Regions from separate parts of the Paenibacillus sp. FSL E2-0190 genome, predicted to be linked through region 1. Evidence: a T-box and tRNA genes for the amino acid it is inferred to sense, from the RefSeq annotation. Region 1 holds a T-box; the other regions hold tRNA genes.
The links. A T-box is a leader RNA that pairs with one kind of tRNA and senses whether it is charged. The one in region 1 lies ahead of metG (methionine--tRNA ligase), so its partner is inferred to be a tRNA-Met.

Region 1 (9,692 bases):
GTTACAGGATAAATCCATCGTCTCAGCTTTGGTGTTTACTCGTACCAAACGTGGTGCAGACCGTGTTACCCGCGATCTGGCTAAAGTGAACATTGCTGCTCAAGCCATACACGGCAATAAATCTCAAAATGATCGCCAGAACGCCTTGCGGAATTTTAAAAGCGGTGCGACTCGTGTTCTCGTAGCTACGGATATAGCTGCCCGGGGAATTGATATTGATGAGCTGTCTCACGTGATCAACTTCAACTTACCGAACATCCCGGAAACCTATGTGCACCGGATCGGTCGTACAGGCAGAGCGGGATTGAGCGGAACGGCAATTTCTTTTTGCGAAGCTGAAGAGCTTCCTTTCCTTAAAGATATTGAAAAATTGATTGGAAAATCGATTCCGGAAGTTAAGGATCATCCTTATCCGATGTCTCGTAAAACGCAAATGAAGACAGATCGTTCGGCGAAACCGTCAGGTTCGAAAGCAGCAGCTTCGAGACCATCGTCTTCCAGACCGTCGAATTCCAAACCAGCAACTGCTAAACCTGCGGCAACAAAACCGGCAGCAACAAAATCAGCGGCATCTAAACCAGCTAAAGCAAAACCTAAGTCTAACCCTCCATTGAAGCCAAAGTCCGAGTGGTTCACAAAAGGAAGACAAAAAACGAGCAGCAGATAAGTTAGTTTGAATGCGTATCGTTTCTATAGCAAAATAAAAAAACCGTCAGAGTAAATCTGATGGTTTTTATGTTTTATGTCCTGATAATTTACAACAAAAAACAGCCGCTAAACAGTTCCTCACTGTACAACGGCTGTTGTTATTTCATTTATGCGGTTGCTTCAATTGTATTGTCCTGAACATAGGGGCTCAGTTCTTGCTGAAGTCCTGCGCTGATGGAAGTCATAGGGAGGCGAAGCGTATCCGAGGACAGTAGGCCGTTTTGGCTAAGCATCCATTTAATTGGAGCGGGATTCGATTCCTTGAATAATAGGCGGATGATCGGCAGTAGTTGTTCAAAGCTTTCTTTAGCGAAGTCCACTTGACCAGAGGTAAAGGCTTCAAAGATACGAAGGCATTCTGCCGGGAAAACGTTGGCAGTAGCGAGCATCCCCCCAGCTGCTCCGCAGCTAAGCATTTCATAAAAGAGGGAATCATCGCCGCCAAGCACAGGTTTAGCACCTGTACGGACTAACTCTGTAACCATTTTTGTACTGCCTGAGCAGTCTTTTAAACCGACAACATTATTCATTTCTAGGATTGTACGTGCAGTATCTACCGTCATGGCCGTACCTGTACGACTTGGAATATCATAAGCCATGATTGGTATGCCTACTTCTGCTGCTTTGCGGAAATGGGCAATGATACCCTCTTGTGAAGGACGACTATAATAAGGTACGACTACTAGTGCACAATCAGCACCAAGGTTTGCAGCAATTTCCGTGCGTGCAACCGTAGAGGCTGTATCATTGGTACCTGTACCAACTACTAAGGGGATTGATGTGGATTGTAGAAGCTCACGGGAAGTGTTTACTAGAAGCTGCATTTCATTTACGGTTACAGTGGGCGATTCTCCGGTGGTTCCATTAACGACCAGACCTTGTATGCTGTTGTTAATAATGTTCTTTACATAACGCTGATACGAATCCAAATCAACTTCACCAGCAGCATTGAACGGGGTGACCACGGGGACATAAACTCCATAAATCTGTTGTTCTGTAAGCATAAATTATCGGCCTCCAAAATATTTTAATTCCTCTACATACACTTTACCATGGAAAGTAGCATCGTCGTTAGCTATAATAAATGATATGGATCATCAAAAATATTGATGTTAGGGTGAGGTAATGGATTTAACCTATTTACGAACCTTCCGCGAGGTGGCTAAACGTCAGAGCTTTACGCGAGCTGCTGAAGAATTGGGATATGCACAATCAAGTGTGACGATGCAGATACAGAAGATAGAAAAGGAATATGGAGTACCTTTAATAGAGAGGCATGGCCGTCAGCTGCGGCTTACCCCGCCAGGAGAAGAGTTATTGAAGCTGTTCGTGGAGATTTTGGATTTATATGATCGTTCAAAAGAAACCATCGCCCAGCAAATCGGAGGTACGTTAACTATTGGGACGATAGATTCTTTAGCGGCCTTTTATTTACCTCCTTACCTGCAGCAGCTAAGGACTAAATTTCCGAAGCTGGATATTCATCTGCAAACGATGCAGGAAGCTAATCTTCTTGCCAAAATAAAAGATGGCGAAGTAGATCTAGGCTTAATGTTGGATCGCACCACTGCGGATTCCATCCTTGAGCGTACGATCGTCAGAGATGAGCCACTTGTTTTGATAGCTCCCATTCATCATCCGCTTGCCCAGATGGATACGGTAACCCTACAGGATCTGAATAACTGTGAGCTAATAGTCTCGGAGGAAAGCTGTATTTACCGGAGTTTGTTCGAGAATTTGTTAAAAGAGCACGGGATCATATTCCGCATAGGTTTTGAGCTTTCGAATCTGGAGGCCATTAAACGTTGTGTAATGAATGGTCTTGGAATTGCTTTGTTACCCAAAATCGTGGCAGAGGAAGAAATTGAACGGGGAAGCTTGGCTGAGCTGTCCTTTGTTCATCCCGAAATTCATTTTGATCTGCAGCTTCTGATGCACCCTAAGAAGTGGAAATCACAACCACTGCAATTTCTAATCCAAATGCTGTTTGCAAATCATTAGTTTATTTCCATCAGGGTCTTTTACTACAAACCATTTTTGATCTTGAATTTCGGTTACTATATCTACACCGAGCTCCTTTATATAGTTGAAAGAGGCTTGCAGATCATCGGTTATAAGCATAAGAGCAGGTGTTGTAATTGGAGGAGCCCCTTCAGGCTCTAAACCTCCCCACATGGGCATGGTGTTCAGAATGATCCCAGTGCTTCCTTGCATAATTAACGGACATAAATGACCGTTTATAATCGAATGATCTGCTTCTTGGAGTCCTAGGACTTGGCAATACCAGTTAAGGGCTTTTTCAATATCGTGTACGGGGATAAATACACTGCCAATCAAATTCTTAATGGGACTTGTTGCTGAAGAATTTACAATGGACTGTGCTTGTTCATGCATTTGAATCCCTCCAGAGAAGATGCTAGACCTTTATTTGTAATTTATGTATCTAATCTATTTAAAACATAGAATCATCCTATGTGCAAGTTGAATGTTATTTATCGATCAAATCCTAAATTTGTATGCAAAATACAGCTTTATTTAATGAAAGTCGCTGTAAATATTGACATTGAAAATGAGTTTATGTTATATAAAAAGAAGAATTAGCACTCATCTAAGAAGAGTGCTAATCACGATGTGCTGGATAAGAAGGTTATTTTGAAAGGAGATTTATTTATTCATGGCCAAAAAAGAGTTTAAAGCCGAATCGAAAAGATTGCTGGAAATGATGATTAACTCCATTTATACACAACGGGAAATATTTCTGCGTGAGCTGATTTCCAATGCAAGTGATGCGATTGATAAGATCTATTACAAAGCATTAGCTGATGAAGGCCTGGTCTTCAATAAAGAGGATTATTATATTAAAGTGACCGCCGATAAGGCGAACAGAACCTTGACGATTTCCGATACAGGTATCGGGATGACACAAGAGGAGCTGGAGAATAACTTAGGTACAATCGCGAAGAGTGGATCTCTTGCTTTTAAGAAAGAGAACGAAGCTAAAGATGGCCACAACATCATCGGACAGTTTGGGGTGGGCTTCTACGCTGCGTTTATGGTGGCTGATGACGTTATAGTGATCAGTAAGGCATTAGGCAGTGACGAGGCCTTTAAATGGGAGTCTAAGGGCGCTGACGGCTATACCATCGAGACTGTCGAGAAGGATTCTGTCGGCACTGATGTGATTTTGAAGATTAAAGAGAATACGGAAGAAGATCAATATGATGAATATCTGGAAGAGTACCGCCTGAAATCCATCATTAAAAAATACTCCGACTTCATTCGTTTCCCAATTAAAATGGACGTGAAGGAGCAAAAGCCAAAAGAAGGCACGGAGAACGAGTTCGAAGAAGTTATTCAAGAACAAACCGTAAACAGCATGGTGCCTATCTGGCGCAAGAACAAAAGCGAGCTGACTACAGAAGATTATGATAACTTCTATGCAGAGAAACGTTACGGCTTCGATAAGCCGCTTAAACATATTCATATCAGTGCTGATGGTGCTGTAGTGTACAATGCAATCCTGTTCATTCCAGAAAATACGCCGTTTGACTATTACACAAAGGAATATGAAAAAGGTCTTGAGCTCTATTCCAACGGTGTGCTGATCATGAACAAATGTGCGGATCTGCTGCCTGATTACTTCAGCTTTGTAAAAGGTATGGTGGACTCAGAGGATCTTTCCTTGAACATTTCCAGAGAGATGCTCCAGCATGACCGTCAGCTGACTCTGATCGCTAAGAACATTAAGAATAAAGTGAAAAGCCAACTGCAAAGCCTGCTGAAGGATGAAAGAGAGAAATATGAGCAGTTCTATAATGCTTTTGGCAGACAGCTTAAGTTTGGTGTCTATAACGATTATGGGATGCACAAAGACACCCTTCAAGATTTGTTGATGTTCTACTCCTCTAAGGAGAAGAAGCTGGTTACGCTGGACGAATACGTCTCAAGAATGCCAGAAGATCAGAAATATATCTACTATGCTTCCGGAGAGTCGATCGACAGAATCGAGAAGCTCCCGCAAACCGAGCTTGTATCGGATAAAGGGTATGAAATTCTCTACTTCACTGATGATATTGATGAATTTGCGATCAAGATGATTCAGTCTTATAAGGAAAAAGAATTTAAATCCGTATCCAGCGGAGATCTGGGGATCGAAGCCGACGAAGCGGACAAGCCAACGGAAGCGGAAGAGAACGAAAACAAGGAGCTTTTTGAAGCGATGAAGGACATCCTGTCCGGCAAAGTGAAAAATGTCAAAGCTTCCAAACGTTTAAAGACTCATCCGGTATGTCTCTCTGCTGAAGGTGAACTGACAATCGAGATGGAAAAAATCCTGAAATCGATGCCGAATGGCCAAGAGGTGCAAGCGGATAAGGTACTCGAAATCAACATCCATCACGAAGTGTTCCAGTCCTTGAAGGCGGCAGCAGAGAACGACAAAGAAAAGCTCGGTTTATACACGAACCTGCTGTACAACCAAGCCCTGTTGATCGAAGGTCTACAGGTTAGTGATCCTGTTCAATTCACCAATGATATTTGCAAAATCATGAAATAATATGAAGAACAGAGACCATCCAATTGTATTATGATTGGGTGGTCTTTTTTATTTCAGTATTTCATTTTGTTGTGCGAAAAAGGTAGTAATCAATTTCAGAGGCATTATTTGTGCAACCGCTGATCGAATAGATAATTTCACCTTGTGTGCTTTTTTTACTCGTCACTTCGGAGCAGGTATCGGTTCTGACTCCTGTGTTGCTTCCACCGAATGCATCATTAGAAGTATCATAGCTGTAATTAATCACGTTACCGTCAAATTTTAAATCCTTAAATATGGGATCGCCTTCATCTGTGTAACTTGTAACGCGTATATTGTCTGCTTTTTTGCTGGAGAGATTAGTTATAAATTTCTCGAATTTATCGAGGTTGTACACTTTTTCAAAAGAAACAATATCCCCTCTACTGATGGCTTCTTTGGAAGTATAGGGTTCACTTTTGGGAACAGAATTAACTTTATGATCGGAACAACCCCATACTCCTGCTAGTAAAAGAACAGAGAGTGTAAGCAAATTTACTTTTTTCACTGAGGGACCTCCTTGTAACGTATTTATATAAAAGACGGAGATTAACTGGAAAAGTTACAGAGAGCTTGATGTTTCACATTGACAATAAACAACAAATTGAGTATTATTTTCTCTAACTTGAATATGTAAAAGCAAAGAAGAGAAAGAGTACCACGGCAATTCTTTCAACAGAGAGCTCCGGTCGCTGAAAAGGAGTAAAGAAAACCCTTGGGAATATGGTCTCAGAGCTGCGCATCGAAACCTTATGGGTTGTAGGCTGCGCCGGAACCTGCATCCGTTACAGTGCTAGGGTATAAACGTTAATTAACGTCGTACCTGAAGAGGTAAATGTCATGAGGCATTTATAAAATTAGGTGGTAACACGTGAGTAGAACTCTCGTCCTTTGTGGATGGGAGTTTTTTGTTGTCTAAAAAAAGGAGGAGAAGGTTAATGAGTAATGTGTTTATAGGTGGCGCTTGGCCGTATGCGAATGGATCTTTACATCTGGGGAGATTATCAAGTGTGTTGCCTGGGGATGTGCTGGCACGATATTTTCGCTCCAAAGGGGATAACGTATTATATGTATCAGGCAGTGATTGCCATGGCACACCCGTAGCAGTTCAGGCTGCGAATGAAGGGATTACGCCGGGAGCTTTTGCAAGCAGATATCATGAAGAGTTTCTGAAGTGTTTTGAACAGCTGGGATTTAGTTATGATCTATATACTCGAACGGATCAACAGCAGCATCATAAGGTTGTGCAAGCGTTGTTTACAAAGCTGCTAGAGAATGGTCATTTATATAAAAAAACCATTGCGCAATGTTACTGCGAGGTGGATCAGCGCTTTTTGCCAGACAGATATGTGGAAGGGACTTGTCCGGTATGTGGTGAGCGGGCGCGAGGGGATCAATGTGATTATTGTTCTACGATTCTAGATCCTGCCGATTTGTTAGACAGAGTCTGCAAATTATGTGGGAATACACCAACAGAAAGGCCGACAGAACATTATTATCTTAGCTTATCTAATTTTCAGTCTGAATTAACGGAATATGTAGAGGAAGCACAATTTTGGAGAGAAAACGCTATAAAACTGACTAAACGTTATTTAAAAGAAGAGCTGCAGGACCGCGCGGTAACAAGAGACTTGTCTTGGGGTGTAGATGTTCCTGTGGCTGGATTTGAAGATAAAAAAATTTATGTTTGGATTGAGGCGGTAAGTGGTTATTTATCAGCCAGTAAGCAGTGGGCTGCACAGTCCGGAGTAAACTGGGAGGATTTTTGGTTAGAGGAAAAAGGGGCGATTACCGCTTATTATGTGCATGGTAAAGACAATATTCCATTTCACACTTTAATATGGCCGGCTGTGTTATTAGGAGCAGGAGGTCTGCATTTACCGGACAGGATTATATCTAGCGAATATTTAACCCTTGAAGGGCAGAAATTCTCCACTAGCCGAAATTGGGCGGTCTGGGTACCTGATATTTTAGAGCGGTATCAGCCAGATTCTATTCGTTATTTCTTAATTGCCAATGGACCTGAGAAGCGGGACACGGATTTTTCCTGGAGAGAGTTTATTTATAGCCATAATGGAGAGCTGCTTGGAGCATTTGGTAACTTAGTGAACCGTTCATTGGCTTTTGTAGAAAAGTTTTATGAAGGGAAAGTGCCAAATGGGCAATTAGATAAGGGGTGGAAGGACAATATTGACCTCTTGTATCTGGAATCAGGACGGCTTATTGAGGCTGGGAATCTAAAAGATGCGCTGGAGTTTATTTTTTCTTATGTGCGCAAGGCAAACCAGTATTTCGATCTGCAAAAACCATGGATACAGATAAAAGAGGATCAGGTTTCTTGTGATTCTGCAATATACACATGTGTGCAGATTATTGCGAACTTAGCGAATTTGTTGCATCCGTTTCTACCGTTCTCTTGTGACAAGATCAGGGGGTTCCTGTCGTTAGAACTACCGAATTGGCAGCCTTGCTCGGTGCCCCCTTACCAACAGGTTACTGATTTACAATTATTGTTTGAACGAATTGATATTAGCCGTATTAAAGAAGAAGAGGATAGGCTAGATCAACAGCAAGTGAATAAATAGAGCTGGTATTTATCCATTTCTGAAGCTTTCAATAAACTTGGAAGCCAATGATGATAAGTATTTATCCTTAATCCAGACGGCGGCGACCCGCGTGCGTAGTGATTCACTACTGATTTCTTTATAGATCAAATTACGGTTACTCGTTAATTCGAAAGCGGATTTGGGGATGATTCCGATGCCAAGACCAGCGTTTGCCCAGAGCAATGTTGTTCTAGCATCATCATTCATACAGAAAATCAGCGGATCAAAGCCGTTCTCAAGACATGTTTCCCGGATAAGCTGCTCAAAACGGCGGTAGATAATAAGCGGCTTATCCTTTAACTCACCGATCTCAATAAAGTTTTCATCCGTTTTCCAGTCATACTCAGGTGTCATTACGGCAATCATAGGTTCAGCTTGTGTGTAAAGACATTCTAAATTTGTACCATTAAAGGGTGTCCTAACAATCCCGACTTCGACAATACCTTTATTCAGGAGGTCAATGATTCTAAAGGTATTTCCTTCATGAATCTCAAACTTCACACCTTTATACGTTTTGTGAAACTCACATAGCCGATCTTGAAGCAACGTAGCTCCAGAGGAAGAAACAGTACCAATGGCTAGGGTTCCTTTTAAACCTTTGACAAAATCAGTGAGCTCACGGGCAGTGGAATCTGCCAGCTCCAGGATTTGTTGGGCACGGTCCCGCAATATGGCTCCAGCTTCAGTGAGCTGCACGCTGCGTGGACCTCGTTCCACTAGCTTTACACCGAGTTCTTCCTCTAGGAGTTTTAGCTGCTGGCTCAGCGGAGGCTGGGCCATTTGCAGTTTTTTGGCTGCAGATGTAATCTGTCCTTCCTCAGCTATCGCCATAAAATATTTAAGTTGTCTAATATCCATATAAAAATCCTCCGAACTTGAGATATGCTAATCGTATGGGAGTGATACGAATCCAATATTATTAATATGTGAGTAGATATGCCATAATCATAACTGTTCTTATACATATTTCAAGTGGTTAAATACTTCTTATGTTGGGTGTGGATGAATTTGTTCAAAATTGCAGTATATTTAAAGCCGTACAAAAAAGAAGCGATCATTGGACCGATCTTCAAACTGATGGAAGCGATTCTGGAGCTGATTTTGCCTACCATTGTCGCATTGATCATCAACAACGGGGTTGGCAATCATGACAGCGCCTATGTTTACCGCATGGGTGGTCTAATGGTGCTGATGTCACTGCTTGGCTTCGGCTGCTCCATGGTATGCCAATACTATGCAGCCCGGGCTTCACAGGGATTCGGTACGACACTACGCAATAAGATGTTTAGACATATCACCTCTTTGTCGTATGCTGAGCTGGATACCTTAGGTACACCTACACTGATTAATCGGATTACCAATGACGTAAACCAGCTGCAAATTGCTGTGGCTATGCTAATTCGTCTAGTTATTCGTGCACCGTTTATCTGTATCGGGGCTATCCTAATGTCCATGATTTTGGATTTTAGATTATCGCTGATTCTAATTGCGGCAACACCGATTTTTGGCATTATTTTATATTTTATTATCACCCGTAGTGCTCCTTTGTACCGAAAATACCAGCAGAAGCTGGATGCCCTTGCGCTCGTACTGAGTGAGAATTTATCGGGGATTCGAGTGATTCGTGCTTTTGCCAAAAGACGTACAGAAAAAGAACGTTTTGATGCTTCATCCGATGATTTGACTACTACAGCGATCCGGGTTTCGCGGATATCTGCTTTGCTTGGGCCGATGACTACACTTGTAGTAAATGCGGCGATCATTGCTATTTTGTGGGTAGGCGGAATTCATATCGATGGGGGCCG
Region 2 (9,692 bases), 3.2 Mb from region 1:
GGAGGTAGAGCACTGATTGGGTGCGGGGTCCGCAAGGATTACCAAGCTCAGTCAAACTCCGAATGCCATATACTTATTGCCGGGAGTCAGACAGTGAGTGCTAAGATCCATTGTCAAAAGGGAAACAGCCCAGACCATCAGCTAAGGTCCCCAAGTGTGTGTTAAGTGGGAAAGGATGTGGAGTTGCACAGACAACCAGGATGTTGGCTTAGAAGCAGCCACCATTGAAAGAGTGCGTAATAGCTCACTGGTCGAGTGACTCTGCGCCGAAAATGTAACGGGGCTAAACACACCACCGAAGCTATGGCTAGATACGTATGTATCTGGGGTAGGGGAGCGTTGTGTAGGGGTTGAAGGTGTACTGAAAAGAGCGCTGGACACTACACAAGTGAGAATGCCGGTATGAGTAACGAAAAGATCAGTGAGAATCTGATCCGCCGAAAGCCCAAGGTTTCCTGAGGAAGGCTCGTCCGCTCAGGGTAAGTCGGGACCTAAGGCGAGGCCGAAAGGCGTAGTCGAAGGACAACAGTTTGAAATTACTGTACCACCGTAATCCGCTATGAGCGATGGGGTGACGCAGGAGGGTAGTGACGCGGACTGATGGATGTCCGTCTAAGCAGTGAGGCTGATGTGTAGGCAAATCCGCACATCGATAAGGCTGGGCTGTGATGGGGAGCGAAAATTATAGTAGCGAAGGTCATGATCTCACACTGCCAAGAAAAGCCTCTAGCCAGGAGAAGGTGCCCGTACCGCAAACCGACACAGGTAGGCGAGAAGAGAATTCTAAGGCGCGCGGAAGAACTCTCGTTAAGGAACTCGGCAAAATGACCCCGTAACTTCGGGAGAAGGGGTGCCCCGGTAGTGTGAATAGCACGAGGGGGCCGCAGTGAAAAGGCCCAAGCGACTGTTTAGCAAAAACACAGGTCTGTGCGAAGCCGCAAGGCGAAGTATACGGGCTGACGCCTGCCCGGTGCTGGAAGGTTAAGGGGAGTGGTTAGGGGTAACCCGAAGCTATGAACCGAAGCCCCAGTAAACGGCGGCCGTAACTATAACGGTCCTAAGGTAGCGAAATTCCTTGTCAGGTAAATTCTGACCCGCACGAATGGCGTAACGACTTGGGCGCTGTCTCAACGAGAGATCCGGTGAAATTTTAATACCTGTGAAGATGCAGGTTACCCGCGACAAGACGGAAAGACCCCATGGAGCTTTACTGCAGCTTGATATTGAATTTGGGTACGATCTGTACAGGATAGGTGGGAGCCGTAGAAATCGGAGCGCAAGCTTCGGTGGAGGCGCCGTTGGGATACCACCCTGATCGTATCTAGGTTCTAACCTAGTACCCTTATCGGGTACGGGGACCGTGTCAGGCGGGCAGTTTGACTGGGGCGGTCGCCTCCTAAAGAGTAACGGAGGCGTTCCAAGGTTCCCTCAGAATGGTTGGAAATCATTCGCAGAGTGCAAAGGCATAAGGGAGCTTGACTGCGAGACCTACAAGTCGAGCAGGGACGAAAGTCGGACTTAGTGATCCGGTGGTACCGCATGGAAGGGCCATCGCTCAACGGATAAAAGCTACCCTGGGGATAACAGGCTTATCTCCCCCAAGAGTCCACATCGACGGGGAGGTTTGGCACCTCGATGTCGGCTCATCGCATCCTGGGGCTGAAGTAGGTCCCAAGGGTTGGGCTGTTCGCCCATTAAAGCGGTACGCGAGCTGGGTTCAGAACGTCGTGAGACAGTTCGGTCCCTATCTGTCGTGGGCGCAGGAAATTTGAGAGGAGCTGTCCTTAGTACGAGAGGACCGGGATGGACGTACCGCTGGTGCACCAGTTGTTCCGCCAGGAGCATGGCTGGGTAGCTACGTACGGACGGGATAAGCGCTGAAAGCATCTAAGCGTGAAGCCCCCCTCAAGATGAGATTTCCCAATTAGTAAGACCCCTTGAAGACGACGAGGTAGATAGGTTGGAGGTGGAAGTGCAGTAATGCATGGAGCTGACCAATACTAATCGGTCGAGGGCTTATCCTAAAAATACCCCAAAAAGTGAAGAAGAAGCTGCGAAGCTAATTCCGAATACTTTCCGGGGGCCCCGTAAGAAGGGCAAACGCAAATTCGTTTCGGATTCAGTTTTCAGGCGATTAAGCCTGAGCATTTACGCTGTAAATGCCCGTTTGGTGGCGATAGCGGAGGGGTTCCACACGTACCCATCCCGAACACGACCGTTAAGCCCTCCAGCGCCGATGGTACTTGGACCGAAGGGTCCTGGGAGAGTAGGACGCCGCCAAGCGGACAACCACATTACCCGTGGTATTTTTTTTGCCCTTAATATTAATATGTCTTAGAAGGGCCTTTAGCTCAGCTGGTTAGAGCGCACCCCTGATAAGGGTGAGGTCGGTGGTTCGAGTCCACTAAGGCCCACCATATTCCCTGATAGCTCAGTTGGTAGAGCACTCGACTGTTAATCGAGTTGTCACAGGTTCGAGTCCTGTTCGGGGAGCCATTTATGGAGAGGTGTCCGAGTTTGGCCGAAGGAGCACGATTGGAAATCGTGTAGGCGCCACAAGCGTCTCGAGGGTTCGAATCCCTCTCTCTCCGCCATAAAAATTATTAGCATGGCCCGTTGGTCAAGGGGTTAAGACACCTCCCTTTCACGGAGGTAACATGGGTTCGAATCCCATACGGGTCATATCATGGAGGCTTAGCTCAGCTGGGAGAGCATCTGCCTTACAAGCAGAGGGTCGGGGGTTCGATCCCCTCAGCCTCCACCATATTATTTTCACTGACGCGGGGTGGAGCAGCCCGGTAGCTCGTCGGGCTCATAACCCGAAGGTCGCAGGTTCAAGTCCTGCCCCCGCAACCAATTTACTCTTATACATTATGTTTAGGGATAAGCTGGTATGGTGAAAATGAATAGTATATACTAATTAATGACGCGGGGTGGAGCAGCCCGGTAGCTCGTCGGGCTCATAACCCGAAGGCCGCAGGTTCAAATCCTGCCCCCGCAACCAATTTACACTTATGCATTATGTCTATGGAACCGTGGTGTAGTTGGCCTAACATGCCTGCCTGTCACGCAGGAGATCGCGGGTTCGAATCCCGTCGGTTCCGCCATTTAGTTAATTATTATTGGGGATTAGCCAAGCGGTAAGGCAACGGACTTTGACTCCGTCATGCATAGGTTCAAATCCTATATCCCCAGCCATTTATGAGAGCCATTAGCTCAGTTGGTAGAGCACCTGACTTTTAATCAGGGTGTCGAAGGTTCGAGTCCTTCATGGCTCACCATTTTCTTTAAAGTGTGCGCGTGTGGCGGAATTGGCAGACGCACCAGACTTAGGATCTGGCGTTTCACGACGTGGGGGTTCGAGTCCCTTCACGCGCACCATGTTTTTGCGGACGTGGCTCAGCGGTAGAGCATCGCCTTGCCAAGGCGAGGGTCGCGGGTTCGATTCCCGTCGTCCGCTCCATATAGATTTTGCGCCCTTAGCTCAGCTGGATAGAGCGTTTGACTACGAATCAAAAGGCCGGGAGTTCGAATCTCTCAGGGCGCGCCATTTTTATTACTAAGCAGTTATAGTATTGTTAACGGGATGTAGCTCAGCTTGGTAGAGCACCTGGTTTGGGACCAGGGGGTCGCATGTTCAAATCGTGTCATCCCGATTTTATACCTTTGCGGGTGTAGTTCAATGGTAGAACTTCAGCCTTCCAAGCTGATAGCGTGGGTTCGATTCCCATCACCCGCTTATAAAGAGAAACACTTGCCGGTATTAGGCGGGTGTTTTTTTGTATAGTTAAGCACGTATGGATACAATAGGAACTAGAGATTTTATTTGAGGAGGGGCCAATGTTTGAATTTGAAGCAAGGTTAGTCAGACCAGATACGAATGGGAGTTGGACATATCTTACGGTTCCTTTTGACGCTGAACAAATATATGAAACTAAATCAAGGATACAAGTTAAAGGAAGCCTGAATGACATTCCCTATAGAGGAACACTCATGCCGCATGGTAATGGGAAACATTTTATGGTCGTGAAAAAAGAACTGCGAGACTTAGCCCATGCTCAACCTGGAGATATAGTTCGGGTGACAATGGAACAAGATCATCAATTGCGAGAGATAGAAGCTCCAGAAGATTTTCTGGACGCACTAAGCAGCAATGAGCAGGCAGAGGTGTATTATAACAGCTTGGCTTATTCCTATCGGAAGGAATATGTGAGCTGGATCGAAGGGGCGAAAAGACCGGAAACCAGAGCAGCAAGGATCCAGAAGTCAGTTAATAAGCTGGAAGAAGGTTTGAGGCTTAAATAATAGAACAGCGTCCTCCTCCTTAATATCTGGAAAGGGACGCTGCTGTAGTGGGTATATAAGGGATCGTCCTTATATAAGAACGCCTACTTCACCATTATTCACGAACTTAATGCTTTCGATCTTCACCTCTAGTTGACCTGAAGGAATCGCTAGCTGACAAGTACTGCCGAGCTCAGCCAGCAGCAGTTGCATGCCTATAGGTGACAACATAGAAATCTTGTTATCGTTAGGTTCTGCTTGGTTAGGAAATACGATGGTATAGATATCTGTAGTATTATCGTCCAAGTAACGAAGCTGCAGCTGACTTCCGATAAAGACCTGTGAATTTAAATCTTCACCATTGAACTCAGTTAGTAATTGTTCCAGCTCGGAGCAATAACGGGATAACAGAATTTCAGCGTTGCTTCTATCCTTGCTCCGTACCGGAAAGTACTGATTTAGAAATGCGATTTTTTCCTCATCAAAATAGATAAGCTGCTGAAGCAGCTGTGTCCGTGAGCCTTCATAGATAAGACTATGGTTCATAGTAGATTTCACCCCCTCTAAGTAGCACATTCCTTGTAAACCTGTTATGGTGTGTTGCCATCTTAAAATCCCTCCTATACAAATAGAGGTCCCCTAATGGAGACCTTCTGATCAGTATACCAGCTTCTATTTGTAAATCCAATCCATTTTAAAAGGGGAATTAAAACCTTCTAAATATTGTAATGAAAACCTTTGACTATTACATACTTGGGTGCTATGATAGGCTGATGCATAGGCATTTCGTAGAAAACTGCGAAATGCCTATACTGTATTTTGAAGATATTTTTACATTAATTGTTACCTGGGGAGTGATACGCCATGTACATTTCGTTGAGTTCACATATAGATTCCAGAACTATAAAATAACTACTTAATTTATTAAAGGAGGAGATCAGGATGATTCAAGTTAAAGAGTTTGTAGATGCTGATAATTCTTATGCAGAGAATAAAGCTAATGAGTTCCTGGCAGGACTACGGGAGGAACAGATTGTGAATATCTGTTACGGTTCGGTAGTTAAATCATCACGTGATGGGGCAGAGCACCAAAGAACCACTATACTGGTCGTGTATAAGACAAATGAAAGGCAATAACTGGAACACGTTTTTTTCATGTCTATCCATTGTCTCCACGCTGGGCGTTGTGATTGTCATCATTTATTATGTTTTCAGCTAATTAGCAAAAAGAGGACCTTTCCCATCTACGGGCAAAGGTCCTCTTTAGTTTATAAGTGCATTTACAATCTTACATTCCGTCTGGTACAGATAAACCCAAACCGGATGCGATACGCTGTCCCAAGTCTGGATCAGCTTTAAAGAAATGCTCAATCTGGAGACGTTTGATATCGTTACTTTCAACAGGAGTCATAGCGCCAACGATATTTTGAACTAGACGGGTACGTTCTTCTTCAGACATTAGACGGTACAAGTCACCTGGTTGTGTATAGTGATCGTCACTATTGTAGGAGACACTATCCGCATAACCAGAGACTTCGAACGGCGATGTTTTATGCTGCGGTGATTCTTTAGGTCCTCCTAAGCTGTTAGGCTCGTAATAGGCACCGGAACCGCCATTGTTGCCCAAGGCCATACCACCATCACGTTGATAGTTCTTCACTTCTACTTTTGGACGGTTGATAGGTAAACTGTTATGGTTAGGGCCAACCCGGTGGCGGTGTGCATCACCATAAGCGAACAGACGGCCTTGTAGCAATTTATCCGGCGAAGCTTCAATACCAGGAACGAAAGAGCCGGGGGAGAATGTAACTTGTTCTACTTCAGCGAAGTAGTTCTCCGGATTGCGATCCAATACCATACGGCCAACCTCGATTAACGGATAATCTTTTTGCGACCAGACCTTTGTTACATCAAATGGATCAAAACGGTAAGTCTTCGCATCCTCGATTGGCATAATTTGCACGTAGAGCTTCCAAGCAGGGAAATCTCCTTTATCAATAGCATTAAACAAGTCCTCTGTATGATAATCCGGGTTTTCCCCAGCGATTTTGGCAGCAAGGTCTGTATCTAGATTCTTAATGCCTTGTTCTGTTTTGAAATGGTATTTCACCCAGACTGCATTGCCCTCGGCATTTACCCACTTGAAGGTGTGGCTACCGAACCCATGCATATGTCTCAGCGTAGCTGGAATTCCGCGATCCGACATCAAAATCGTTACCTGATGCAGAGATTCAGGCGATAAAGACCAGAAGTCCCATACAGCATTCGGGTTCTTCAGATGTGTCTGTGGATCACGTTTCTGTGTATGAATAAAGTCCGGGAATTTAATCGCATCACGAACGAAGAATACAGGCGTATTGTTACCTACGAGATCATAGTTTCCTTCTTCAGTATAGAACTTCACGGCAAATCCACGAGGGTCGCGTACGGTATCAGCAGAACCTAATTCACCAGCTACAGTAGAAAAACGAATGAACAACGGTGTACGTTTGCCTACTTCAGACAAAAAGTTAGCTTTTGTGTATTGGGTTAGATCTTTTGTAACTTCAAAATACCCGTGAGCGCCAGCACCTTTAGCATGAACGACACGTTCAGGAACACGTTCTCTGTTAAAGTGGGCTAATTTCTCAAGCAAATGGACATCTTGCAGTAAAGTGGGACCGCGGTCACCGGCTGTCATTGAATTCTGATTGTCGCCTACTGGAGCACCCCAGCTGGTTGTAAGATTATTATTATTGGAGCTCATTAATAGAATCACCTCATGAGATTTGATTTTAGATTTAGTATAAGTTCTATATTAATGTTTTTTAGAGAAATTGCAACACTTTTTAAATAATTGACTCATTACAATATGTGGTAATCGTCAATACAGCGTTGGCACATTCAGATATATATGATAGACAAAGTGATTAATTGCTTAGCAGAATTAAAAAAGAAACAGCGCATCCCTACCATCACTGAAGGGGTGCGCTGCATTTTTTGATATAGAAGATATTCGGTTCTTGTACTTAGGCTTTAATGTACATTCTGTTGTAATATTCATCTAACATTCTTTTGGTGGCAAACTCCGTACGGGTGGTTTCGATACTCTTTTTCATCATTTGTACCCACTGTTCACGATTCTCGTAAAAGGTTGGGAGCACACGTTTCAATAAGGTGTTGTACAGTGCATCACTATCATGCTTATCCAGAACCTCAAAGTCTGTAGTTTCGAAGCCGTCTCCAATCTGCCAGCCATTCTCGCCATCGATGCAGGCTTCCGGCCACCAGCCATCCAGAATAGAACAGTTCAATACACCGTTCATAGCTGCTTTCATCCCGGAGGTGCCGCTGGCTTCCAATGGTCTGCGTGGATTGTTGAGCCAAATATCAGCACCGCGCGTCAGCTGGGCACCAATCGTCATATCGTAATTCTCGAGGAACACAACACTCTTTGGATACTTTTTCATCATCGCTACTAGGTTACTGACGATTTTTTTACCGTTATCATCGAGTGGGTGCGCTTTGCCGGAGAATACAATTTGTATCTTTCCAGACTCCAGATAAGGTTCGATAATTTCTGGCTGCGAGAAGATCAGGTCGCTTCGTTTATATGGAGCTGCTCTGCGTGAGAAGCCGATGAGTAAATTGTCAGCATTTAAGCTAATGCCGGAACGTTCTTTGATGAACTGGATCAGTTCGCCCTTGATCTCTTTATGCACTGCCCATAAGTCTCCATCCTGTTCGTAGGCTTGCGTCATTCTATCATCTACCCAGGTAGGAGTATGGATGGCATTAGTAATGCCTATAATTTCCGATCTTCCGGCTACTTCCTTCCACATTTTATTAGCCGTATCGGCGTGTAGCTGGGCTACTGCGTTGGAAATACGTGATAGTCTTAGACCTGCAACCGTCATATTAAATGGCTCGCCGCCGATCCGCTCCATCTGGTCACGGGTTAAGCCGTTGAACGCACTCATATACTCAAGTCGGTCGAGAGGATGGGTTTCGTTGCCTTCTTTGATTGGTGTGTGGGTAGTGAATACGACTTCTTCGCGAGTAGCTTTCCACGCTTCTTCGAAGGTATGGCCTCCGGACATTTTTTCACGGATTAGCTCGATAGCCGCTAGAGCCGCATGACCCTCATTGAAGTGATAGACATCAATAGGGATTTGCAGTGCACGCATAGCTTTGACTCCACCAATCCCAAGTACGATCTCTTGTGCGATCCGTTCTTCGCCGAACCAGCCGTACAATTGGCCTGTGATCCAGGCATCATTATTCTCGGGAATATCCGTATCCAGTAAATACAATGTGCTGTTGCCAAAATAATCAGTTTTCCATACTTTGCATACCACATCGGTTTTTCGGACTTTAACAGTTACCTTAACCCCTGTATCTTCAAGAAACTCATAAACATAATTGTGATAGGAGTCGTACGGATTGCCATTGGCATCAATCTTTTGGTCCGTGTAACCTTGTTTCCACTTCAGCCCAATAGGGATGATAGGGGCGTTGATATCTTTTGCACCCTTGATGTAGTCTCCGGCAAGAATGCCCAGACCTCCGGCATACATTTTGAAATCGGAATGCAGCCCGTACTCCATACTAAAATAAGCGACTGACGGTAATTTTTGTTCGTTCACTTGATAAGCCTCCTAATCACGGATTAGATTAAATTGCAGTGAAGCTGCGGGCATTATCTTAGGTGCAAACGTTTGCTCAAAATAGTACAGGCAATCATTGTGGAAGCGATTGCACCACTATTCTAGCACACTCGATGAATAAAAGCATAACGTCAATTTGGTGAAAACAACCATTTTGAATCCAATTGAGCGGAATTGATTGATAAAGTGGACAGAAGCCCCTAAGATAAAGAGATTGAAGAAATAATTAATGGTGGTGTCTAAGTTGGATATAGTTGTGATTGGAAGCTTGAATATGGATATGGTGGTACGTACAAACCGGTCACCAAATGCAGGAGAAACCCTGATTGGACAAGCCTTTGCTCTATCTCCTGGCGGAAAAGGGGCAAATCAGGCCGTTGCCGCAGCACGTCTGGGTGCAGAGGTTAGTATGATCGGAAGAGTTGGAAAAGATACCTTTGGTAGCGAAATGCTGGAGATTATCAGGAATGAAGGCATTCATATAGAGCATATTTCTGTAAGTGAACATGAGGCAACAGGAGTCGCCTCAATCGTTATTGAAGAAGATGGAGAAAATCGGATTATCGTGGTACCTGGAGCGAATATTGAGCTTACGGTAGAGGATATTCAGGCATTGGAGGCTGTGATTAGCCAGGCTAAGATCATTGTGCTGCAGCTTGAAATGGATCTGGCGATGAGTGAGCAGGCGATTGCGATTGCCCATCGTAAGGGGATTCCGGTCATCCTTAATCCTGCACCAGCTAGAGTGCTAAAGGATGAGAT
Region 3 (9,692 bases), 1.9 Mb from region 1:
ATTGGAAACGGTTATACATCCCCAGCACTTCTACGGAGCCCCCCATACCTGCGATAAAACCTGCAATCAAGTGGACGAGAATAATAACCTTGGCTGTCTTCATACCGGAATAACGGGCAAAGTCCCGGTTGATGCCTGTCATGCGCAGCTCATATCCCCATTTCGTTTTGTATAGGAATAGATGAGCTGCAATAATAAGCACGATAACGATAATAAGACCGGTATGAATACGGGTGCCCGAGACCATTTTACTCAGCAGTGCCGTTTTCTCGAATTTGTAGGATACATTGGCAAAAGCTTTAGCATCACGCAGATGATAGTTCAGTAGGTATAGCCCTACTCCGAACAAAATATTATTGAACATTAAGGATGTAACCAACTCATTAGCATTCCATTTTGCCTTCAGAATACCAGGTATTGCCGAGAGCAACGCTCCTACAATTGAACCTGCAGCAATAGCTACCATCGGATGCAGCCAGCCGTCCAGCGTTAAATGAATAGCCAATACGGAAGTTACAACACCGGAGAAATAGAAAATCCCTTCAGCTCCCAGGTTGAACATATTGGCTCGAAACAACAAGGATACTGCCAACCCAGTGAACATGAGCGGAATCGCCATCTCAATCACATTACCAATATGACCTTTACTGGATAACGGCTCTAATAGGAATATACCAATCGTCTTCACAGGCTGATTACTGACCAAAGAGATGATCAGAAAGGCAATAGCGAGTGCAATAACGATTACCGCCGATGTCCGAATGTACTCAAAATATTTAACTTTAAACATGATTTACGGCCCTCCCGATGTGCTCCTCGTCCTGTCGATGAATCCCCAGCATATAAAGACCTAATTCTTCCTCACTAACCTTAGAGGGCTCCTCGAAAAAGGCAACAATCTTACCCTCGTACATTACTAACAGACTATCGCTGATCTCCAAGATCTCATTCAAATCTGCCGACACTAGCAAAATCGCGCAATCGTCTGAACGTAATTCCAACAACTTTTGATGTATGAACTGGGCTGCGCCTATATCCACACCCCGTGTCGGCTGTTCTGCAATAAGCAGCTGCGGTTCAGTCGAACACTCTCTAGCTACGACTACCTTCTGCATGTTACCACCTGACAACATTCCTATGGGCTGAGAAGGTCCTGAACAGCGGACTTTAAATTCCTCTACAAGGGATACTGCTAGCTTGGCAATTCGTGAGCCATTCAAAAAAAGACCTTTATTCATTGCTTTTGTACGATACTGAGTAGATAGCAGATTATCAGCTATGCTTGCTTCACTAGCGATCCCTTGCCGCATCCGATCCTCCGGTATATAGGAAACGCCTAGCTTACGAATATCCAAAATATCCGATTCACGGATATCCTTTCCCTTCACTAGTACAGAGCCCTGACTTGAGACACCTCTCAAGCTACCTGTAAGAGCTTCAATGAGCTGTGTCTGCCCGTTGCCTTCTACACCAGCAATCCCAACGATCTGCCCACCACGTACCGCAAAATTGATATCCGACAATAATGCTTTGCCATCTGCATCATTCACACTGAGTCCCTGCACCGTTAGTATTGGCTCACTAACAGCCAGAATCTCTTTGTCATATTTCAGCACGACGTCTCTGCCGACCATTAGTCGCGAGATTTCCTGTTCTGTCACATCCTGTGTTTGAAAAACACCTTCACTACGGCCGCTGCGCATAATCGTAATTCTGTCGCAAATCGCTTTGACTTCCTTTAATTTGTGCGAAATAAAAACTATCGTATGGCCCTGTTCCCTTAATTGCTTAAGCTCGCGGAACAATTCCTCTGTTTCCTGTGGAGTCAACACCGCAGTTGGCTCATCAAGCACCAGAATTTTAGCACCACGCAGCAGCGCCTTAAGAATCTCAACCTTTTGTTTCATCCCAACTGTAAGATCCTCTACTTTTGCCTTTGGATCCACTGCCAGATTGTATTTCCTTGCGGTCTCTTCCGTCATGCGCACAGCCTCGGCATAATTAATGCCAACTCCTCTGCGCGGCTCCATACCCAGCACCATATTCTCTGCCACCGTAAAAGAAGGTACCAACATGAAATGCTGGTGGACCATGCCGATGCCTCTATCAATGGCGTCCTGAGCGGATTGCAGCTTTACTTTTTCACCCTTGATATAGATCTCGCCTTCACTTGGCTCTTCCATGCCGAACATAATCTTCATTAAAGTCGATTTACCTGCACCGTTCTCACCTGCAATCGCATGTATTTCTCCCTCACGTAAAGAAAAATGCACGTCTTTATTTGCAACGACGCCATTGGGATATACCTTGGTAATTCCCCGCATTTCCAGCAGAGCTGTGTACATAGGTCTCAACGCCTTTCAACTTGGAGGTCTGCAAAAATATACAGCTGGAATTCCCCTGACTAGAAGAATCTCCAACTGTAGGTTTAACTCTATAGAACTGATCTTAAGATTTAAAGCTTAAGGCTTAACTGCGTTACGAATAGCTTCTACCTCTGCGGTTTCCATCCCCATCGCATTATCCACTTTAACTTCTTTATTGATCAGCTTTTGCTTCACTTCTTCAACCTTGGCCTGAAGATCAGCCGGGAATACATTTTTATAAATATCATTCTCAGCAATACCTACACCATCATCTACAAAGCTCAATACATCACGTTTGCCCATTTCTAGCGTACCCTCTTGCAATCTCTTCACTGCACCTAGAATAGCCGTATCAATCTTTTTAATAGATGAAGTAACGATTAGATTTGCTTTTTCACTATCCGTATCGTTAATCAACATTGCCTGATCGGAGTCTACACCAATTGCATATTTTTTCTTCTCTTTAGCTGCGTCAAAGATCCCAAGACCTGTACCCCCAGCCACGTTAAAAATAACATCCACACCGGAGTTATATTGAATTAGAGACAGCTCCTTACCTTTTGCAGGGTTAACAAAATCACCAGCGTACGACACAGCCACTTTTACATCAGGATCAACGTACTGAGCACCTTGAATGTAACCGACCAAGAAAGCATTAATCCCCGGAATATCCATACCGCCGACAAACCCAATCACATTCTCAGGGGTAGCATTCGGCATATCCGATTGTGTAGCTAATGCTGCTACGGCACCTGCCAAGAAAGATACTTCATTTGTCGCATAAGACATGTTGTACATGTTATCTGGTGCTTCATCGATGTCGGTATCATAATTAATGAATTTTTTGTCTGGATACAATTCTGCCGTTGCATTAAACATCTCTGTAATTTCAGAACCGCCAGAAATAATTACATCCCAATCCTCGGAAGCGATATCGTTAAATGTAGGCTCCCATTTCGTTTTATCAACGCCCATTTCAACAACCTTTGTTACTGCACCAAGTTCATCCTTAACCTTTTGCAAGCCGTTATTAGCGGAATCAAAAAATGATTTATCCCCAAGTGTCCCCGGAATCAGCAATACAACCTTGAGTTTATCCCCTGCACCTGTTTCTCCGCCTTCGTCCGCTTTGGATCCAGTATTCGTTGAAGAACCATTATTGGACGTGTTATTCCCACATGCTGTGACCAGAACCATCACCATTAATAACAACAAAGAAAGAACTTTTTTATTCATTACTCTATTCCACCCCTAATTTTAGTTGGTTAGTAATCCGCAGAATCCCATCTTCACCCATTGTATAATTCACGGTTCAAATGGAAATTCTCTTTTTTCCAAATAAAGTATCATTAAAAGTAATAAACTTAACGTTTAGGCTCAAAAATAGCAATAAAAATACCATTATTATTAATAATCCGCTTTATTTCCGAACGAGATGGCCAGTCAGGTTGCGAACTTTCGGATTTATTGATACGATCATAACAAATATTATTAAAAATAATTATATGATTTCGGTCATTGTTTTGTACGATTCGGCTAAAACATAAGTATTGGAGGATCATCATGGATCGTGTTCTATATATTGTAAGTGCCACACATGAGCTAAATACTTATATCCCTCCACACCAGCATGAATGCTACGAACTAGTCTATTATTTACAGGGGGTAGGGACAACCAATGTTGGCCCACGAAGTTACCATTTTCGCTCCTCTTCTTTCGCGCTTGTGCCACCCAATCATAAACATGACGAGCACCACCGTGAGGATGCAAATGTATTATTTGTAGGCTTCCACTCAGAACACCCCAATATGAGTAATCTGCTCGGCGTATATGAAGATGATAAAGATCAGACCGTTCTTCAAATCCTGCTGCGAATGAAAGCAGAGTTTACACGCAAGCAAGACGGATTCTCTGAGCTTCTAAACCTACAAATGAGCGAGATTACCGTCCATCTTATGAGGCTTCTTAGTGCCTCTGGATATCAATCCCCAACAGAAGATCGAGTACAATATGTCCTTAATTATATGAATGAGCATTATCGCCATAAATTGTCCGTCGAAACACTATCAGAAATGTCCGGATATAGTTACGATCGTTTTCGCCATCTATTTAAAGAACGTTTCGGGTCTTCACCCCTGCGGTATTTGCTGTTAAAACGCCTGGATTATGCAAAATCTCTATTACGTCATACTCAGATGCAAATCTCTGAAGTATCTGCTGCTGCAGGTTTTGTGAACGATGCCCAATTCTGCAATATGTTCAAACGAGAAATAGGTCTTACCCCGCGAGCATTCCGCATTAATAATCAATCAGGTTAATCACTAATCAGATTAAAAAAAGCCGTTGAAATAGAGAAACTCTCTATTCAACGGCTTACTGCTGTAAACCCAAGGACATAAAGAAAAAGGTTTGTAAGATTGCTTATAAAAGCATTCTTACAAACCTTTTTAAGATACCGGCGAGAGGACTCGAACCTCCACGGTTTCCCACTCGATTTTGAGTCGAGCGCGTCTGCCATTCCGCCACGCCGGCACATATGAACTAAATGGAGGCGCCACCCAGATTTGAACTGGGGATAAAGCTTTTGCAGAGCTTTGCCTTACCACTTGGCTATGGCGCCATGAAAACTTGGAGCGGACGACGGGAATCGAACCCGCGACCCTCGCCTTGGCAAGGCGATGCTCTACCGCTGAGCCACGTCCGCATAAAATGGCTGGGGATATAGGATTCGAACCTATGAGTGACGGAGTCAAAGTCCGTTGCCTTACCGCTTGGCTAATCCCCAATAACATTTTAAAGTAAAATGGGGCGACTGATGGGTCTCGAACCCACGAATGCCGGAACCACAATCCGGTGCGTTAACCCCTTCGCCACAGTCGCCATATTAAGTTGATATTGTTGCCATTATTCATTTTAAAGTAAATGGGGCGGCCGATGGGTCTCGAACCCACGAATGCCGGAACCACAATCCGGTGCGTTAACCCCTTCGCCACGGCCGCCATATTAAACTTTAGAAAGAACTTGGCAGGGGCAGCAGGAATTGAACCCACACCAACGGTTTTGGAGACCGTTGTTCTACCTTTAAACTATGCCCCTAAAAACTGGTGGAGGATGATGGATTCGAACCACCGAACACTCACGTGAGCAGATTTACAGTCTGATGCGTTTGGCCACTTCGCTAATCCTCCAAGGATGGTGCCGGCGAGAGGACTTGAACCCCCAACCTACTGATTACAAGTCAGTTGCTCTACCAATTGAGCTACACCGGCATGGCACTCATTCTTTTGTGATGATAAATGGTGGCTCGGGACGGAATCGAACCGCCGACACGAGGATTTTCAGTCCTCTGCTCTACCGACTGAGCTACCGAGCCATGATGAAAATGGCGGAACCGACGGGATTCGAACCCGCGATCTCCTGCGTGACAGGCAGGCATGTTAGGCCAACTACACCACGGTTCCAAAAGATATAATTGCTTAAGTTAATTGGTTGCGGGGGCAGGATTTGAACCTGCGGCCTTCGGGTTATGAGCCCGACGAGCTACCGGGCTGCTCCACCCCGCGTCAGTAAGAAAGTGTTATGGTGGAGGCTGAGGGGATCGAACCCCCGACCCTCTGCTTGTAAGGCAGATGCTCTCCCAGCTGAGCTAAGCCTCCATAAACAACAATTGTTATTGTACCAAAGTCCACTAGGATAAATCAAGTGAAAATTTGGTGACCCGTATGGGATTCGAACCCATGTTACCTCCGTGAAAGGGAGGTGTCTTAACCCCTTGACCAACGGGCCATACTAATTAAAAATTTGTGGCGGAGAGAGAGGGATTCGAACCCTCGAGACGCTTGTGGCGCCTACACGATTTCCAATCGTGCTCCTTCGGCCAAACTCGGACACCTCTCCATATGGCTCCCCGAACAGGACTCGAACCTGTGACAACTCGATTAACAGTCGAGTGCTCTACCAACTGAGCTATCAGGGAATATTCATACCAGGCTTGATGCCTGAAAACTGAATCCGAAACGAATCTGCATTCTACGTATAGGATAAGCCCTCGACCGATTAGTATTGGTCAGCTCCATGCATTACTGCACTTCCACCTCCAACCTATCTACCTCGTCGTCTTCAAGGGGTCTTACTAATTGGGAAATCTCATCTTGAGGGGGGCTTCACGCTTAGATGCTTTCAGCGCTTATCCCGTCCGTACGTAGCTACCCAGCCATGCTCCTGGCGGAACAACTGGTGCACCAGCGGTACGTCCATCCCGGTCCTCTCGTACTAAGGACAGCTCCTCTCAAATTTCCTGCGCCCACGACAGATAGGGACCGAACTGTCTCACGACGTTCTGAACCCAGCTCGCGTACCGCTTTAATGGGCGAACAGCCCAACCCTTGGGACCTACTTCAGCCCCAGGATGCGATGAGCCGACATCGAGGTGCCAAACCTCCCCGTCGATGTGGACTCTTGGGGGAGATAAGCCTGTTATCCCCAGGGTAGCTTTTATCCGTTGAGCGATGGCCCTTCCATGCGGTACCACCGGATCACTAAGTCCGACTTTCGTCCCTGCTCGACTTGTAGGTCTCGCAGTCAAGCTCCCTTATGCCTTTGCACTCTGCGAATGATTTCCAACCATTCTGAGGGAACCTTGGAACGCCTCCGTTACTCTTTAGGAGGCGACCGCCCCAGTCAAACTGCCCGCCTGACACGGTCCCCGTACCCGATAAGGGTACTAGGTTAGAACCTAGATACGATCAGGGTGGTATCCCAACGGCGCCTCCACCGAAGCTTGCGCTCCGATTTCTACGGCTCCCACCTATCCTGTACAGATCGTACCCAAATTCAATATCAAGCTGCAGTAAAGCTCCATGGGGTCTTTCCGTCTTGTCGCGGGTAACCTGCATCTTCACAGGTATTAAAATTTCACCGGATCTCTCGTTGAGACAGCGCCCAAGTCGTTACGCCATTCGTGCGGGTCAGAATTTACCTGACAAGGAATTTCGCTACCTTAGGACCGTTATAGTTACGGCCGCCGTTTACTGGGGCTTCGGTTCATAGCTTCGGGTTACCCCTAACCACTCCCCTTAACCTTCCAGCACCGGGCAGGCGTCAGCCCGTATACTTCGCCTTGCGGCTTCGCACAGACCTGTGTTTTTGCTAAACAGTCGCTTGGGCCTTTTCACTGCGGCCCCCTCGTGCTATTCACACTACCGGGGCACCCCTTCTCCCGAAGTTACGGGGTCATTTTGCCGAGTTCCTTAACGAGAGTTCTTCCGCGCGCCTTAGAATTCTCTTCTCGCCTACCTGTGTCGGTTTGCGGTACGGGCACCTTCTCCTGGCTAGAGGCTTTTCTTGGCAGTGTGAGATCATGACCTTCGCTACTATAATTTTCGCTCCCCATCACAGCCCAGCCTTAATGATGTGCGGATTTGCCTACACATCAGCCTCACTGCTTAGACGGACATCCATCAGTCCGCGTCACTACCCTCCTGCGTCACCCCATCGCTCATAGCGGATTACGGTGGTACAGTAATTTCAAACTGTTGTCCTTCGACTACGCCTTTCGGCCTCGCCTTAGGTCCCGACTTACCCTGAGCGGACGAGCCTTCCTCAGGAAACCTTGGGCTTTCGGCGGATCAGATTCTCACTGATCTTTTCGTTACTCATACCGGCATTCTCACTTGTGTAGTGTCCAGCGCTCTTTTCAGTACACCTTCAACCCCTACACAACGCTCCCCTACCCCAGATACATAGTATCTAGCCATAGCTTCGGTGGTGTGTTTAGCCCCGTTACATTTTCGGCGCAGAGTCACTCGACCAGTGAGCTATTACGCACTCTTTCAATGGTGGCTGCTTCTAAGCCAACATCCTGGTTGTCTGTGCAACTCCACATCCTTTCCCACTTAACACACACTTGGGGACCTTAGCTGATGGTCTGGGCTGTTTCCCTTTTGACAATGGATCTTAGCACTCACTGTCTGACTCCCGGCAATAAGTATATGGCATTCGGAGTTTGACTGAGCTTGGTAATCCTTGCGGACCCCGCACCCAATCAGTGCTCTACCTCCACTACTCTTATACCGAGGCTAGCCCTAAAGCTATTTCGGGGAGAACCAGCTATCTCCGAGTTCGATTGGAATTTCTCCGCTACCCCCACCTCATCCCCGCACTTTTCAACGTACGTGGGTTCGGGCCTCCAGTGCGTGTTACCGCACCTTCACCCTGGACAGGGGTAGATCACACGGTTTCGGGTCTACGTCCACATACTAAGTCGCCCTATTCAGACTCGCTTTCGCTGCGGCTCCACCTTCTCGGCTTAACCTTGCATGTTAAACGTAACTCGCCGGTTCATTCTACAAAAGGCACGCCATCACCCATAGATCGGGCTCTGACTTTTTGTAAGCACACGGTTTCAGGTTCTATTTCACTCCCCTTCCGGGGTGCTTTTCACCTTTCCCTCACGGTACTGTTTCACTATCGGTCGCCAGGTAGTATTTAGCCTTAGCAGATGGTCCTGCTGGATTCATACGGGGTTTCACGTGCCCCGCACTACTCGGGATCCGTCTCGGAGAGAACACAGTTTAGGTTACAGGGCTTTTACCTCTATCGCGGGCCTTTCCAGACCTCTTCACCTACCATATTCCTTTGTAACTCCATGTGAGACGTCCCACAACCCCTAAGAGCAAGCTCTTAGGTTTAGGCTGTTCCGCGTTCGCTCGCCGCTACTGACGGAATCACTATTGTTTTCTCTTCCTCAGGGTACTTAGATGTTTCAGTTCCCCTGGTCTGCCTCTACATTTCCTATGTATTCAGAAATGAGTAACTGCGAATTACCACAGCTGGGTTTCCCCATTCGGACACCCCCGGATCAAAGCTTGCTTACAGCTCCCCGAGGCAGTTTCGTTGTTCGCCACGTCCTTCGTCGGCTCCTGGCGCCTAGGCATCCTCCGTGTGCTCTTATTAGCTTAACCTTGATTTTTCCGCAGGAAAATATCATACGATGACATTCTCTTTGGAATCATCTCACTAATAACATTTACTTGTTTACACAAGTTGCTAAAAGATGTTCTAAAACGCAAATTCGTTTCGGTATCCAGTTTTCAAGGATCAAGTCTTACTTGAGAGCTTAAACTCTCAAAACTGAGCAACGAGTGAGTAACAGGCCTAAACCTGAGTTTTGGAAGTTAAACTTCCGATTTGAATGTCCTCATTGCAGAGAACGATTCTCCATAGAAAGGAGGTGATCCAGCCGCACCTTCCGATACGGCTACCTTGTTACGACTTCACCCCAATCATCTACCCCACCTTCGGCGGCTGGCTCCCTTGCGGGTTAC

Region 2: it encodes a tRNA-Met, which carries the amino acid that the T-box ahead of metG (methionine--tRNA ligase) is inferred to sense. The anticodon was not compared.
Region 3: it encodes a tRNA-Met, which carries the amino acid that the T-box ahead of metG (methionine--tRNA ligase) is inferred to sense. The anticodon was not compared.

The regions. Positions count from the first base shown of each region.
Region 1 is NZ_CP150306.1:4,203,567-4,213,258, reverse strand. Features, by position in the region: gene NST25_RS18480 (DEAD/DEAH box helicase) at 1-667, shown strand, start outside; gene dapA (4-hydroxy-tetrahydrodipicolinate synthase) at 816-1,712, opposite strand; gene NST25_RS18470 (LysR family transcriptional regulator) at 1,834-2,709, shown strand; gene NST25_RS18465 (VOC family protein) at 2,680-3,102, opposite strand; gene htpG (molecular chaperone HtpG) at 3,383-5,263, shown strand; gene NST25_RS18455 (DUF4362 domain-containing protein) at 5,325-5,789, opposite strand; T-box leader at 5,915-6,176, shown strand; gene metG (methionine--tRNA ligase) at 6,220-7,866, shown strand; gene NST25_RS18445 (LysR family transcriptional regulator) at 7,876-8,745, opposite strand; gene NST25_RS18440 (ABC transporter ATP-binding protein) at 8,896-9,692, shown strand, end outside.
Region 2 is NZ_CP150306.1:970,871-980,562, forward strand. Features, by position in the region: rRNA gene NST25_RS04100 (23S ribosomal RNA) at 1-2,024, shown strand, start outside; rRNA gene rrf (5S ribosomal RNA) at 2,167-2,283, shown strand; tRNA gene NST25_RS04110 (tRNA-Ile) at 2,341-2,417, shown strand; tRNA gene NST25_RS04115 (tRNA-Asn) at 2,421-2,496, shown strand; tRNA gene NST25_RS04120 (tRNA-Ser) at 2,502-2,594, shown strand; tRNA gene NST25_RS04125 (tRNA-Glu) at 2,611-2,682, shown strand; tRNA gene NST25_RS04130 (tRNA-Val) at 2,689-2,764, shown strand; tRNA gene NST25_RS04135 (tRNA-Met) at 2,780-2,856, shown strand; tRNA gene NST25_RS04140 (tRNA-Met) at 2,928-3,004, shown strand; tRNA gene NST25_RS04145 (tRNA-Asp) at 3,030-3,107, shown strand; tRNA gene NST25_RS04150 (tRNA-Gln) at 3,124-3,198, shown strand; tRNA gene NST25_RS04155 (tRNA-Lys) at 3,206-3,281, shown strand; tRNA gene NST25_RS04160 (tRNA-Leu) at 3,297-3,381, shown strand; tRNA gene NST25_RS04165 (tRNA-Gly) at 3,389-3,463, shown strand; tRNA gene NST25_RS04170 (tRNA-Arg) at 3,474-3,550, shown strand; tRNA gene NST25_RS04175 (tRNA-Pro) at 3,583-3,656, shown strand; tRNA gene NST25_RS04180 (tRNA-Gly) at 3,669-3,739, shown strand; gene NST25_RS04185 (YdeI/OmpD-associated family protein) at 3,841-4,305, shown strand; gene NST25_RS04190 (GreA/GreB family elongation factor) at 4,375-4,830, opposite strand; gene NST25_RS04195 (sporulation protein Cse60) at 5,227-5,421, shown strand; gene katA (catalase KatA) at 5,573-7,030, opposite strand; gene glgP (alpha-glucan family phosphorylase) at 7,293-8,909, opposite strand; gene rbsK (ribokinase) at 9,166-9,692, shown strand, end outside.
Region 3 is NZ_CP150306.1:6,114,680-6,124,371, forward strand. Features, by position in the region: gene NST25_RS26765 (ABC transporter permease) at 1-790, opposite strand, end outside; gene NST25_RS26770 (ABC transporter ATP-binding protein) at 783-2,345, opposite strand; gene NST25_RS26775 (BMP family ABC transporter substrate-binding protein) at 2,463-3,602, opposite strand; gene NST25_RS26780 (AraC family transcriptional regulator) at 3,930-4,685, shown strand; tRNA gene NST25_RS26785 (tRNA-Leu) at 4,821-4,899, opposite strand; tRNA gene NST25_RS26790 (tRNA-Cys) at 4,914-4,987, opposite strand; tRNA gene NST25_RS26795 (tRNA-Gly) at 4,997-5,071, opposite strand; tRNA gene NST25_RS26800 (tRNA-Gln) at 5,078-5,152, opposite strand; tRNA gene NST25_RS26805 (tRNA-His) at 5,172-5,247, opposite strand; tRNA gene NST25_RS26810 (tRNA-His) at 5,291-5,366, opposite strand; tRNA gene NST25_RS26815 (tRNA-Trp) at 5,390-5,463, opposite strand; tRNA gene NST25_RS26820 (tRNA-Tyr) at 5,470-5,555, opposite strand; tRNA gene NST25_RS26825 (tRNA-Thr) at 5,561-5,636, opposite strand; tRNA gene NST25_RS26830 (tRNA-Phe) at 5,665-5,740, opposite strand; tRNA gene NST25_RS26835 (tRNA-Asp) at 5,751-5,828, opposite strand; tRNA gene NST25_RS26840 (tRNA-Met) at 5,854-5,930, opposite strand; tRNA gene NST25_RS26845 (tRNA-Val) at 5,948-6,023, opposite strand; tRNA gene NST25_RS26850 (tRNA-Glu) at 6,079-6,153, opposite strand; tRNA gene NST25_RS26855 (tRNA-Ser) at 6,172-6,264, opposite strand; tRNA gene NST25_RS26860 (tRNA-Asn) at 6,268-6,343, opposite strand; rRNA gene NST25_RS26865 (23S ribosomal RNA) at 6,404-9,329, opposite strand; rRNA gene NST25_RS26870 (16S ribosomal RNA) at 9,592-9,692, opposite strand, start outside.